Regions from separate parts of the Claveliimonas bilis genome, predicted to be linked through region 2. Evidence: predicted binding sites of a transcription regulator. Region 2 holds the regulator's gene; the other holds the start of a gene.
The links. Region 2 encodes HrcA, which represses chaperone genes, less so after heat shock. Its sites were predicted from a motif close to TGTTAGCACTCNNNNNNNNNGAGTGCTAACA; they were not measured.

Region 1 (7,444 bases), 1.1 Mb from region 2:
TACAGAACTACTCGCCATGCACTTCGCGAACAAGTTCGCTCAGTCGCGGCTGTCGCCTTATAGGTCCAAAATTGTATATGATTTTCTGTGAGCAAGCTCCCGAAAATCAATCCAATTTCGTCCCTGCATGGCTCGTAGTTTTCGCGCAAATTGGTGTAGAAATGGTGTAAAAATGGTGTAGTAAGCCATTTTTTGAAAAAATCGAAAATTTGGAAAGCCCGAAAAAGCCCGTAAAATCAAGCTTTTTTGAGGTTTTCCAAAAAAATGGTTAAATGAAAAACTAATTTCCACCATCGGATCTTATCGATAAATAAAGGATTTTAGAAAAACTTATTTCTGGATTTCCATAGATTTTAAGGGACATTTTCTTTATAATGAAAAGGAGAAAAGCAGCTGGATGTATATTTTATGACATTCAAAAAAGACCGCAGGAAGTGTTTTTGAAAAACTAACTTCCACCGGTTTTTCTGTATGGTTTGTATGAAATCCTGTCATTGGCCCGGAGCTTTCTGTATTTTAGGTTGTTGAAAAAATTTACTTTAAAAGCGTAGGTTTCAGTGTGACCTGATCAGCCGGGATCCATGCCATATGGCAGAGCTCCAGCAGTTTTCTGTCCAATAGGAGAAGAGCCAGTTCAAACGGGGTGCAGCCGTTTAGACTGGCTCTTGCCGTACTATTGATATGATTAGCTATGAGCGTGGCCTGTGCCTGTGTCAACCCGGAGAAAGTTTTTCCCTTGGGAAGAACATAGCGGATAAATTCATGGTTCTTTTCCAACCTTCCCTTTTGCCAGGAAGCCATCGGGTCACAGTAGAAAATGAGAGTATGAGAACCATGGCCATTATTTCGTTCAAAGACGGAAGGATCTTTAAAAGAGGAACCATTATCCGTCAGGATCACGGAAAAAAGCCTAGAATACCGGGCAGGTCCCAGGGAGGCATATAGGAAGTCAAAAACATCCCTGACAGAAGCTCTGCAGTCGCTCTCCATGAGAAAAAGGAGCATAAAGGAACAGCTGCGAAAGAAAAGAGTAAGGAGGACAGGAGAGCTTTTGCCGCCGGCGCCTTCCACCACATCCATTTCCACAATGGAACAGTCTGGATGAGCGGCTATGTACTGCTCAAAGTCCAGATATGTGCGCCCCATACGATAGCCGGGAATTTCTGGTTCAGACCGCCGTTTTTTCCTGGGTTTATAAGAAACTTTTCTGGGGAGATCCAGATTTACTGCAGAGAAACAACGGAGATCGATATAGTTGTAAAGAGTCCGCTGGGAACAGTTGATCTCCTCCCTGTGGGTGAGATAAATATGGGACAGAGGCTGCCCTTGCTTCAAAAGAGGAGAGATGAGCTTGTCCAGTTTTTCCAGGGATTCCGGAGACTGATTGATCCCGGATCTGGAAGAAGATTTGACCTCCTGATAGGAATCTTCTGCGTATTTTGCCCGATAAAAATAGAAGTCATGGGAACAAGTACGCAGTTTAGGACAGCTGTTGCAAACGTAAGGAGGCTTTAAGAGCCGTGGACAGATCAAGGGAGAAAAGTCCGGACAGTAAAAAGAACAGCGCTTGCTGCGGCATTTGGAGCAAAGGGAGAGACAGGAAGTGCGTCCGCACAGGTGCTGCCTGGTACAGGAAGAAAAATGAGCGCATTCCGAGCGTCTGCGGCTGTTCTCGTCCCGATAGTGTGGAACAAGGAAACGATGCCGCCGGATTTCTTTAGAGATGGTAGAGGAGTCTTTGGAAAGAGCCCTAGCCATTTGAGAAAAAGAGAAGCCTTTTTCGATCATGATTTCAATCTCTGCACGATCAGAAAGAGTAAGATGCTTAAAGTTACCAATATGATGAGTTGCCATGATGACCTCCAATCCGCTCCGGGGAGTACAGGATAACACGATTGCAAAGGTAAAATCCACCCCTGATTTATAGAGAAGCAAAAAAGGAAAAAAATCAGAAATAACTTTTTCAATTAACAGACTTTAAGGCAATTTAAATGAATTAGCACTCACCTCTTGACAGTGCTAATAAAACTGTGTTATAGTTCTGATAGAACAAGAAAACCAGGGTGCCAATAGGCGCCCTTTCAATAGCAGTTAGGAGGGAGTTTTATTTATGAATATCAATAGATTTACACAAAAGTCCTTGCAGGCCGTTCAGGACTGCGAAAAGATCGCCATGGAGTATGGAAATCAGGAAATTTGTCAGGAGCATCTTTTCTATGCGCTTCTGACACAGGAAGATGGTCTCATACTGAAAATGATGGAAAAGATGGGACTTGACAAAAACTATGTTGCCAATCGGGCGGAGCAGGCAGTTGCAAAGCGTCCTAAAGTCCAGGGCGGGCAGGCCTTTGTGGGACAGGATCTGAATAAGGTTCTGATTCACGCGGAGGACGAGATGAAACAGATGGGTGATGAGTACGTCTCTGTGGAACATCTGTTTCTTGCTCTTTTGAAATACCCCAGCCGGGAGATGAAGGAACTGTTTCGTGAGATGGGAATTTCAAAGGAAGGTTTCCTGCAGGCCCTTTCTACCGTGAGAGGCAATCAGAAAGTCACCAGCGACAATCCGGAGGCAACGTATGATACTCTGACAAAATACGGGACAGATCTTGTGGAGAGAGCCAGGGATCAGAAGCTGGATCCGGTGATCGGCCGTGACAGTGAAATACGAAATGTGATCCGTATCCTTTCCCGAAAAACCAAAAATAATCCGGTGCTGATCGGAGAACCCGGCGTCGGTAAGACTGCGGTAGTGGAAGGCCTGGCACAGAGGATCGTCCGCGGAGATGTGCCGGAGACGTTGAAAGACAAGACGATATTTTCCCTTGACATGGGCGCTCTCGTAGCGGGTGCAAAGTACAGGGGGGAATTTGAGGAACGTCTGAAAGCTGTGCTGGAAGAGGTGAAGAACAGTGACGGAAAGATCATTCTGTTTATTGATGAGCTTCATACCATTGTGGGAGCAGGAAAAACAGACGGAGCCATGGATGCCGGAAATATGCTGAAGCCCATGTTGGCACGGGGCGAGCTGCACTGTATCGGAGCGACTACCCTGGATGAATACCGGCAGTACATTGAGAAGGATGCAGCATTGGAGAGAAGGTTCCAGCCGGTTACGGTGGATGAACCTACTGTAGAAGACACCGTTTCTATTTTAAGAGGACTGAAGGAACGGTACGAGGTGTTCCATGGAGTGAAGATCGCGGACGGAGCTCTTGTGGCGGCAGCAACCTTGTCTAACCGCTATATTTCCGACCGTTTCCTTCCGGATAAAGCCATTGACCTGGTAGATGAAGCCTGTGCCATGATCAAGACAGAACTGGATTCCATGCCTGCAGAGCTGGATGAACTTCAAAGAAAGATCATGCAGCTTGAGATAGAAGAGGCGGCTCTGAAAAAAGAGGAAGACCGGTTAAGCAAAGAAAGGCTGGAGCATATTCAGGAAGAACTGGCCCAGCAAAGAGAAGAATTTGCGACCCGCAAGGCACAGTGGGACAATGAGAAAGGCAGCGTGGAGCGGGTACAGAAGCTGCGCGAGGAGATCGAGCAGATCGGAAAAGAAATCCAGAAGGCACAGCAGTCCTATGATCTGGAAAAGGCAGCGGAACTTCAGTACGGAAGGCTGCCGGGCTTGAAAAAACAGCTGGAAGCAGAGGAAGCAAGGATTAAAGAGGAAGATCTGGATCTGGTGCATGAGAGCGTCAATGAAGATGAGATTGCCAAGATCGTATCCAGATGGACAGGAATCCCTGTGGCAAAACTGAATGAAAGCGAGCGGAGCAAGACCCTCCATCTGGCGGATGAACTTCACAAAAGAGTCATCGGTCAGGACGAAGGAGTGGAACTGGTGACAGAAGCAATTATCCGTTCCAAAGCAGGGATCAAGGATCCGACAAAGCCTATCGGTTCCTTCCTTTTCCTGGGTCCTACCGGTGTAGGAAAAACTGAGCTTGCCAAGGCTCTTGCACAAAGTCTTTTTGACGATGAGAACAATATGGTCCGTATTGACATGAGTGAGTATATGGAGAAGTATTCCGTGTCAAGACTGATTGGAGCGCCTCCGGGATATGTAGGATATGACGAGGGAGGACAGCTGACAGAGGCGGTAAGAAGAAAGCCTTATTCTGTTGTTCTCTTTGATGAGATCGAGAAGGCCCATCCTGACGTATTCAATGTACTTCTTCAGGTACTGGATGACGGGCGGATCACTGATTCCCAGGGACGGACCGTTGACTTTAAGAATACGATCCTGATCATGACTTCAAACATCGGATCCGGCTATCTGCTGGAGGGCATTGACGATCAGGGAAATATCAAAGAGGAAAGCCAGCAGGCAGTCATGAATGAGCTTCGTGCTCATTTCCGCCCGGAGTTTTTGAACCGTCTGGATGAGACGATCATGTTTAAGCCGCTGACGAGAACAGATATCGGACAGATCATAGATCTGCTGGTAGCAGACCTGAATAAGCGGCTGGCTGACAGAGAAATCGGCATTGAGCTGACAGAGGCGGCGAAGGAACACATCATTCAGGGGGGTTATGAACCGATGTACGGGGCAAGACCTATGAAGAGATATCTTCAGAAAAATGTAGAGACAACGGCTGCAAGGCTTATGCTGGAAGGAAATGTAGGAAGCGGTGATACGATCCTGATTGATGAGTCGGAAGGCAGGCTGAAAGCCATGGTAAAAGAAAATTTAAAAATAGTTTCTTAGAAAATCTTAGGAAGATTTCAGAAGAAAACAGCGCCGGTGTGCAGGGAAGATTACGCAGTCAGCAGCGTAGTTACCCCTTGTACACCGGCGCTGATATGTTACAATAGACATATTCTTGGTCAGTATTAGCAGAAAGGAGAAGGAGCATGTCACGGACAATCTTCCATATTGATGTAAATTCCGCCTACCTTAGCTGGACAGCAGTGGAACAGCTGAAGAATGGAGCGAAAACAGATATCAGGACCATTTCGGCTATTATCGGCGGGAATCAGGAATCCAGACATGGTGTGGTGCTGGCGAAATCGATTCCGGCCAAGAAATATGGGATCCGGACCGGTGAGCCTGTGGCAAACGCCTTAAGGAAATGCCCGGATATCCATATAGAGCCGCCGGATCATGAGCTTTACCGGGCCTACAGCAGAAAGCTGATGGATTTTCTTCATACCTATACGCCGGATATTGAACAGGTCAGTGTGGATGAATGTTACCTCGACTACACAGGCATTGCCCATCAGTTCTATTCTCCCGTATCTGCAGCTCTGGAAATCAAAGAGAAAATATATAAGAAATTCGGATTTACCGTAAACATCGGCATTTCTTCTAATAAAGTTCTGGCAAAGATGGCGTCAGATTTTGAAAAACCGGGCAAGGTGCATACGCTGTTCCCGGAAGAGATCCGTGTAAAAATGTGGCCTTTGCCTGTCAGAGAGCTATACATGGCCGGAGGTTCCAGCGTGGAGACTTTGAAAAAACTTGGTATCCATACCATTGGGGAACTGGCATGCGCTGATCCGGCGATCCTGGAGCTTCATCTGAAAAGCCACGGGAGAATGCTGTGGAATTTTGCCAATGGGCGGGACGACACGCCTGTGGTATCAGAGAAGGTTGAGGCAAAGGGGATCGGCAATTCCGTGACGCTTCCCAAAGATGCCGTCACCAGAGAGGAGGCGAAGCAGGTGCTCCTGAAGCTTGCGGAAAGTGTAGGGGGAAGGCTTCGCAAAGCCGGACAGAAGGCGGGAATGTTAAGCGTGGAGATCAAGTATTCCACATTTGCCACCTGCTCCCATCAAAGGCAGCTTTTCCGTGTTACCAGCAGTGATACGGAAATTTACCAGGAGGCTGTGCAGCTTTTTGATGAATTGTGGAACGGTCAGCCCATCCGGCTGCTGGGAATAAGAAGTTCCAAACTTGTGGGAGAGGATGAACCGCAGCAGCTGAGTATTTTTGATATTCAGATACCGGAAAAACCTCTGCAAAAAGTGCAGAAAGAAAAGGAAAAGGATGCTTTCGCCGCGCTGCAGTCCATAAAACAGGAAAAACTTGCCAAAGCCCTGGATGAGATCCGGGGAAAGTATGGAGAAAATGCAGTGACAAGAGGCAGTTTTCTAAAAAATAACAGGGAAGGAAAAAGAAATGGAGAGCATGAAGACAGAGAAGATTAAATGGAAAGAAATCGGCACGGATATACTGGTTGACCTGGCGGCAGGAATGGCTCTTGCCATAGGAATTTACAATTTTGCCCTCAATGCCAACTTTCCGGTGGCGGGATTTTCCGGAGTGGCGATCATTTTGTATCATGTTTTCGGGATTCCTGTAGGAGCCGGAACGATCCTTCTGAATGTCCCGGTAGCTATTTTCTGTTACAAATATCTGGGGCGTATCTTTTTCCTGAAATCAGCCAAATCGATGATCATTTCTTCGCTGCTTATGGACTATGTGGCGCCGCTTCTTCCGGTCTATGAAGGCAGCAGGCTTCTGGCGGCACTTTGTATGGGCGTTCTGACCGGCATCGGCTATGCTCTGATCTTTATGCGGGGATCTTCCACGGGAGGGCAGGACTTTATCACTGTGGCTATCCGCAAAGCGCGTCCCCACATGACCTTGGGTATTATTACCTTTGTTTTGGATATGATCACCATTCTTCTGGGAAGCCTGATCGTGTTTAAAGAAGTGGATGGATTTATTTACGGTGTGATCGTGACCTACCTGATGGCAAGTGTGATGGACCGCATTATGTATGGAATTGATGAGGGAAAAATGACTCTGATCGTCACAGAAAAAGGAAGAGAGGTTGCTCAGAAGATCGATCAGTATTCCGGCAGAGGATCTACTATTCTAAAAGGAACAGGAAGTTATTCCAGCAGGGAAAAGGATGTTGTCATGTGCGCCTGCAACAACAAGGAAATGTATACCATTAAGCGGATCGTCGGCCAGGTGGATCCGGAGGCGTTTACCATTATTATGGAATCCAATGAAGTAGTGGGAGAAGGATTTAAAGAAAATGAACAGCAGCCCTAGGTTTTCATATACAGCGATATGTGTTAGAATAAAAAGAAGTGTTTGGTTTGTTTAAGGAGGAAGAAAAATGAAACCGATCAAAAGTTTTCGCGAGTATGTGGAAAAGCTGGAGGAAAGCGGTGAAATCGTAAAGATTTCAAAGGAAGTAGACTGGAATCTGGAAATGGGGGCAATTACAAGAAGAGCCTATGATCTTCCGGCTCCGGCTCCGCTGTTCGAGAATGTAAAAGGATGTCAGAAAGGTTTCCGGGTGCTTGGGGCGCCTGTTGGGTTAAGCCCGGATAAAGAACATCCATTTAAAAGAGTGGCCCTCTCTCTTGGGCTGCCTGTAGATACACCGGCGCCAAAACTTGTGGAGGAATGGTCAAAAGTTCCGGATGTAACTCCGATCCCGCCCCGCACAGTGGAGGACGGCCCCTGTAAGCAGAATAA
Region 2 (7,444 bases):
TTCTGGACGGTACCAAAGAAAGACTGCTGTGTGTATACCACCTGTCCTTTACCGCCGCATTTCGGACAGGTTTCAGGAGAAGTTCCCGGCTTAGCTCCTGTTCCGTTACATTTCGGGCATGGATCCTTCAGAACTACATCCAGCTCCTTCTCACAGCCAAATACAGCCTCCTCAAAAGTAATACGGACACTCTTGCGGATATTCATTCCTTTCATCGGGCCTTGATTTGCACGCCCGGAACGTCTTCCGCCGCCAAACAGATCACCGAAAATATCACCAAAAATGTCACTGAAATCTGCACCACTGAAATCAAAACCACCGAAGCCTCCGGCTCCGCCGGCCCCACCTTCAAATGCTGCATGCCCGAACTGGTCATACTGACGACGCTTCTCCGGATCACTCAAAACAGCATAGGCCTCGGAAGCTTCTTTGAATTTCTTCTCTGCCTCTTTGTCTCCAGGATTCATATCCGGATGGTACTTCTTTGCCACCTGCCTGTATGCCTTTTTCAGAGTCGCTTCATCGGCATCTTTGCTGACTCCCAGCACTTCATAGTAATCTCTTTTTGATTCTGCCATTATCTATCACCTTTCGTTTTTTTCATGTGAAGGCAGCAAGCTTTTGCCTGCATACAAAGTTCTGCGGGGCCCAATACTGTCCGGGCTTTTTAAGCCCGAAGCCTGCATTGGGTTCCGCAGAACTCTTTTTTATTAGGCCTTTATCCTGGCTACTTACCTGTCCTTAGACCTCTTTGTAGTCTCCATCTACTACATCGTCGCCGCCAAATCCTTCCGGAGACGGACCTGCTCCTGCTCCCGGATTCGGACCTGCTCCCTGTGCGCCTGCATTTGCTCCGGCATTAGCGCCAGCCTGCTCATACATCTTGGCAAATACTTTCTGTGCGCTTTCCATCAGCTTTTCTTTTCCTGCTTTGATCTCTGCGATCTGGGCATCTGAAATATCTTCCATGTTTACTTTTTCCAGCAGTTCTTTCAGCGCTTTGCAGTCTGCCTCTACTGCTGCTTTCTCGGAAGCGTCGATCTTATCTCCTACTTCCTCCAGAGCTTTCTCTGTCTGGAATACGAATGCATCTGCATCGTTCTTTGTATCAATTCCTTCTTTTCGTTTCTTATCCTGTGCCTCAAATGCTGCAGCTTCTTTTACAGCTTTCTCAATATCTTCATCAGACATATTGGATCCGGCAGTAATTGTAATGTGCTGTTCTTTTCCTGTTCCCAGGTCTTTTGCAGATACATTTACAATACCATTTGCATCGATATCGAATGTAACTTCGATCTGCGGGATTCCGCGTGGTGCCGGCGGGATTCCATCCAGTCTGAACTGTCCAAGTGACTTGTTGTCCCTTGCGAACTGTCTCTCACCCTGTACAACGTTGATGTCTACTGCTGTCTGATTGTCTGCAGCTGTAGAGAAGATCTGGCTCTTCTTTGTAGGAATGGTCGTGTTTCTCTCGATCAGTCTTGTTGCAACGCCTCCCATTGTCTCAATAGACAGGGAAAGTGGAGTAACATCCAGAAGGAGAATATCTCCTGCGCCTGCATCTCCTGCCAGCTTACCGCCCTGTACGGAAGCACCAAGTGCAACACATTCATCCGGATTCAGAGATTTGCTTGGCTCTTTGCCTGTCAGCTGTTTTACTTTATCCTGTACAGCCGGAATACGTGTAGAACCACCTACCAGCAGTACCTGACCAAGTTCTGAAGATGTGATGCCTGCATCAGAGAGTGCTCTTTGTACCGGCTCTGCAGTCTTTTCTACCAGGTCGTGAGTCAGTTCATCAAATTTTGCTCTTGTAAGATTCATATCGAAATGCTTCGGTCCTTCTGCTGTTGCAGTAATGAACGGAAGGTTGATATTTGTTGTTGTTGCAGAAGACAGCTCTTTCTTTGCCTTCTCTGCAGCTTCTTTCAGTCTCTGAAGCGCCATCTTATCTGTAGATAAGTCAACACCTTCTGTTTTCTTAAATTCAGAGATCATATAATCTGTGATCTTCTGGTCGAAGTCATCACCGCCAAGTCTGTTGTTTCCGGCTGTAGACAATACTTCAATAACACCGTCGCCGATTTCAATGATGGAAACGTCGAATGTACCGCCTCCTAAATCGTATACCATGATCTTCTGTTCTTTTTCATTGTCAAGACCATATGCAAGAGCTGCCGCTGTAGGCTCGTTGATAATACGTTTTACATCCAGACCTGCAATTTTTCCTGCATCCTTTGTTGCCTGACGCTGTGCGTCGTTGAAATAAGCAGGAACTGTAATAACTGCCTCTGTCACTTTCTCGCCAAGATATCCTTCTGCGTCTGCTTTCAGTTTCTGAAGGATCATTGCGGAGATTTCCTGCGGAGAGTATTTCTTTCCGTCAATCTCTACCTTGTAATCAGATCCCATCTCTCTTTTGATAGAAGAGATTGTCTTCTCAGCATTTGTAACTGCCTGACGTTTTGCAGGCTCACCTACAAGCCTTTCTCCTGTTTTTGTAAATGCCACTACAGACGGTGTTGTCCTTGCGCCTTCTGTATTCGCAATAACTACTGGCTGTCCGCCTTCCATTACGGCTACACAGCTGTTTGTCGTACCTAAGTCAATACCAATGATTTTTCCCATGATCTATTCCTCCTGTTTTATAAAAATTTGATTGTTTGCCTGTTAGTTTGCTACCTTTACCATGCTGTGTCTTACCACGCTGTCACGGTAGGTATAACCTTTCTGAAATTCCTCGGCTACCATGTTCTCACCGAAATTTTCATTCTCCACATGCATCACTGCATTGTGAAAATCAGGGTTAAATTCCTGACCCACTGCCTCGATCGGTTTCACCCCAATCTCATCCAGTGTAGTCATCAACTGTTTATACACCTTATCCATGCCCTGCATGAACGGATGCTCCTTATCCTCCTCAGCTACCGCTGCAAGTCCTCGCTCAAAGTTGTCAACAACCGGAAGGATTTTTTCTATGATATCTTTCGCTCCAACCTCATACATCTGGGATTTTTCCTTTTCTGTACGTTTGCGGAAGTTATCAAACTCGGCCATCTGCCTTGTGAGCTTATCTGTAAGCTCCTCGATCTTTTCATCTTTTTTGTCTTTTTTATTCTTTCTGCCAAAGAACTTTTTATCGCCCTGCTTCTCCTGCTGGGTTTCTTCTGTGTCTTCCCCTTCTTTAACGTCTTCTTCTTTGGCTTCTTCCTGACCCTCTGCTGTTTCCTCTTTGTCTGTTTCAGCATTTTCCTGGTCAGCTGCTGCTTTTTTTGCTTCCTCCACAGCTTCTTTTACCATTTCTTCCTGGCTCTTTTCCTGTCCTGTCTCTTTTTTATTCTCTTCCAAGGGTTCATCCACCTTTCTTATTCTTTCTTATGAAACATCGCATCCAATTCACCTTGAAGGCGCTTCAGCGATTTTAACACATGTTCATAATCCATTCGCTTCGGTCCGATAATACCTATCGTACCCCGCATCCCATCTCCCAATTCATATGTTGCAGTTACAACGCTGCAGTCTTTCATGGTCTGTACCGGAGTCTCATCTCCAATATATACCTGAATCCCGGTATTGTCTTCCTGTGAAAGGGTCTGGGTAACCAGCTCGGTCAGCTGCTGTTTTTCCTCAAAGGCACTGATGATTTCCTGGGCGCTCTGCTTATCGCTAAGCTCCGGATATTTGAAAATATTCGTAGCGCCGCTTGTATAAATCTGCATATCCTCATCAATCTGTATTGCATCGGCAACTGCATCAAGCACATCGCTGATCACTTCACTGTGGATTCCAGCCTGCTCTTTCAGCCTCGCGATCAGTCCCAGATTGATTTCTTCAATAGACATGCCGTTCAGTGATGTATTCAAAAGCATATTCAGTTTCAGAAGATTTTCATTGCCAAGGGGTTCTCTTACATTAATAATCTTATTCTTGATTACATTCCCCCCCAGCACAATGACTGCAATAACCTGCTCTTCATCTACCTGGGAAAGCTGAATAAACTTCAGCCTGTTGGCACTGTTTCTCGGAGTGGAAACCATGGTCGCATAATTGGTATTTGCCGCAAGCACCTGTGCTGCCTGTTTCAGAAGCTGATCCATTTTATCAGCTTTCTGCAGCATCTGCTCCTGCATTTCATTCAGCTCCTGCTCCTTTTCTTCCATCAGCATATCCACATATAAGCGGTATCCTTTGTCCGAAGGAATCCTTCCTGCCGATGTATGAGGCTGCAGGATATATCCAAGTTCTTCCAGATCAGCCATCTCATTTCGGATCGTCGCAGAACTTAAATTCAAATCCGTATATTTGGATATTGTTCTGGATCCTACCGGCTCTCCTGTCTCCAGATAGGTCTGGATGATCGCATGAAGAATTTTCAGTTTTCTTTCACCCAGTCCTTCTGCATTCTGCATCCTAACTGCCTCCTTTTGTTTTGTTAGCACTCATTTCATCCGAGTGCTAATCTCTACGGTTATTAATGTATCACTCCTAATTTTATTTGTCAACAGGATTTATAGATTTTTTATTTTTTACGTGATATACTGCTACTATTCACAGGCATACTCTGAATACAGGAGAAATATATGAATCGAACCATTGATTATAAAATAGGAAAAGAAGCGGACGGGCTTCGGGTAGAGCAGTTTTTGAAAAGGAAAGGCTACTCCCGCCAGAACCTTTCTGTTATCAAACGGATGCCCAAAAGCATTCTGGTAAACGGCGTCCACTACTATATGCGCCAGCAGCTTAAGGAAGGGGACTTGCTTTCCGTGCACATATGCGAAGAGAAATCCTCGGAAAAGATCCCTCCCGTCCATCTGCCGCTGGATATCATATACGAAGACGAGGATATCATTGTCATCAATAAGCCTGCTGGAATGCCCATCCACCCGTCCATGAACAATTATACCAATTCCATGGCAAATGCACTGGCCTGGTACTATCAGGAACAGGGGAAACCTTTCATTTTCCGCTGCTGCAATCGTCTGGATAGAGACACTTCCGGTCTGACGGTGGTTGCAAAGCATCTTGTCAGCGCCGGCATTCTTTCCTCTATGGTAAGCGAAAAGGCCCTGTGCCGGGAATATCTGGCTATTGCCAGCGGACATGTAAGTCCTAAGTCCGGTACCATATGCGCGCCTCTTGCCCGCAAAGGCACTTCCATTATCGAGCGGATGGTAGACTTTGAGCACGGGGAAAACGCTGTCACTCACTACCGTACGGTAGGTGTGTACGGTCCTCACACATTAGTTGCCCTGAAACTGGAAACCGGGCGCACCCATCAGATCCGGGTGCACATGCAGTACCTCGGCTATCCTCTCATCGGAGATTATCTCTATAATCCGGATATGAAATACATCAGCCGGCAGGCACTTCACTCCTACCGGCTGTCATTTTCACATCCCATTACAGGAAGATTTATGGAATTTACTGCCCCGCTTCCAAACGATATGAAAGAAGTGCTGAATATAACGTAATAGCATCTGCAGACACAGACATGATATATAGAAGAAATCCCGAAACGCACCCATTCGTTTGCGTTCCGGGATTTTTCTTAACTTAATTCTATCTTCCGGGCTTCTTCCGGCTTAAATTCATTTTCCAGATCATAAATATTATGTCCCGTAGACTCTCCCAGCACTCTTCCTTCCAGAGAATAGCAGCGGATAAATCTCTTGGGTTCAATGCTTGACCAATGCTCTACATCCCATGTAAGATAGCCGTCCTCGTCCGATTTTTTCTCTTTCAGATAGAGATCTACCTGTCTGCCGTCCTGCATGATCTTGATCAGATCTTTGTAATCGCCGATCTCAATTTCTTCCTTTTTCACAGTATCGTAAATTTTCATTTCCTATTCCTCCTGAAACTGTTTCAACGTCTTCTATGAATAGTTTACCTTTCTCTTTTAAAAAACTCAAGTAAAAAATATTGACTTTGCAATTGTCTTATTATATTATTGTATTAAATACTTAATACATAAATACAAAAGGAGGAATATATCGAATGAAGGACATCATTCTTCAAACTCAAAGTTTGACAAAACAGTATGGACATCGCACAGTCGTAGACCAGGTATCTATGACCATTTACGAAGGGGATATTTACGGCTTTATCGGCAAAAACGGAGCCGGAAAAACTACTTTCATCCGCATGGCAGTAGGTCTTGCATCTCCAAGCAGCGGAAATATCCGCCTCTTTAACAGCAGCAATCTCCGGGAAAAGCGTGCAGAAATTGGAACTGTCATTGAATCCCCCGCTTTTTATCCGGGGATGACTGCTATGGAAAATCTTACTGCTTTTGCAAAACTTCAAGACCTTCATGATCCCGAACATCTGCAGCAGCTTCTGGATCTTGTTGGTCTTACCGATACTGGAAGGAAAAAGTGCAAACACTTTTCTCTTGGTATGAAACAACGTCTTGCCATTGCTATTGCCCTTATCGGCAATCCAAAACTTCTCATCCTGGATGAACCCACAAATGGACTGGATCCGGAGGGCATGAAAGAAATACGTGAATTGATTTTAAAACTGAATCAGGAACGCCATATCACTGTCCTTGTTTCCAGTCATATTCTCGGAGAACTTTCAAAATTTGCCACAAGATACGGCATCATCCATCATGGCAAGTTGATTGAGGAATTTACCGAAGAAGACATCTGGCGCCGTAGTATAGGAAATGGTCAGCAGGATATAGATCTGGAAGATTACTTTTTAAGCAGAATAGGGGGAATAAAAAATGAAAAGTCTTGTGAAATGTGATATCTATAAATTAAAAAAATCCAGATATTTCTGGATCTGCCTCATCATTTCTGTCCTTTTGGCGGCAGCAACTGTATTCTTATTGGATTTCACTTATAAATTGGCCGGTGAAAACATGGAAGCGCAGATTGAGCAGCAGCAGGCTGCCATGGAAGAATCCGGTCTTTCTGTCTCTGCAGAAGGAATCCCGACAAATTATGATAACCTAAGCACTTCTGCGCAGCTTATGACCTTTTTTGCCGGGAATACTACCCTGATCATGGCCGTTTTGATCTCTCTTTTTGTAGGCAGCGAGTTCAATCAGGGAACTATAAAAAATATTGCATCACGCAATTACAGCAGATCCGCTATCTATCTGTCAAAACTGATCGTAGGGATCCTTGTATCCATCCTTTATACTTTGCTGTTTGTGCTGACTGCGGCTTTGATTGCTTCTGTCCTGTGGGGATTCGGGGACGTTTCCTCTGATTTCTGGATACACACGCTGCAAAGAGGAGCACTGGAACTTCTTCTCGGAGCTGCATATGCTTCCCTGTTTGTTATGTTCAGCATTCTGATCCGGCAAAATGGAGGTTCTCTGGCAGTTAACATCTGTTTTCTGGAGTTTACATCCCTGATCCTTTCCCTGGCAGAAATGGCGGCAGGCAAGCTTCTTGGCCACTCTGTCTCTCTGGCTCAGTATCTTCCG

Region 1: the regulator HrcA is predicted to act here: its motif matches at 1,995-2,025, upstream of clpB (ATP-dependent chaperone ClpB).

The regions. Positions count from the first base shown of each region.
Region 1 covers NZ_AP027742.1:2,508,072-2,515,515, reverse strand. Annotated here, with positions in the region: gene R2J37_RS12170 (IS30 family transposase) at 535-1,854, opposite strand; gene clpB (ATP-dependent chaperone ClpB) at 2,111-4,714, shown strand; gene R2J37_RS12160 (DNA polymerase Y family protein) at 4,861-6,156, shown strand; gene R2J37_RS12155 (YitT family protein) at 6,137-7,012, shown strand; gene R2J37_RS12150 (UbiD family decarboxylase) at 7,080-7,444, shown strand, end outside.
Region 2 covers NZ_AP027742.1:1,407,302-1,414,745, reverse strand. Annotated here, with positions in the region: gene dnaJ (molecular chaperone DnaJ) at 1-578, opposite strand, end outside; gene dnaK (molecular chaperone DnaK) at 742-2,628, opposite strand; gene grpE (nucleotide exchange factor GrpE) at 2,671-3,300, opposite strand; gene hrcA (heat-inducible transcriptional repressor HrcA) at 3,366-4,409, opposite strand; gene R2J37_RS06815 (RluA family pseudouridine synthase) at 4,581-5,474, shown strand; gene R2J37_RS06810 (hypothetical protein) at 5,552-5,845, opposite strand; gene R2J37_RS06805 (ATP-binding cassette domain-containing protein) at 6,001-6,756, shown strand; gene R2J37_RS06800 (DUF2705 family protein) at 6,734-7,444, shown strand, end outside.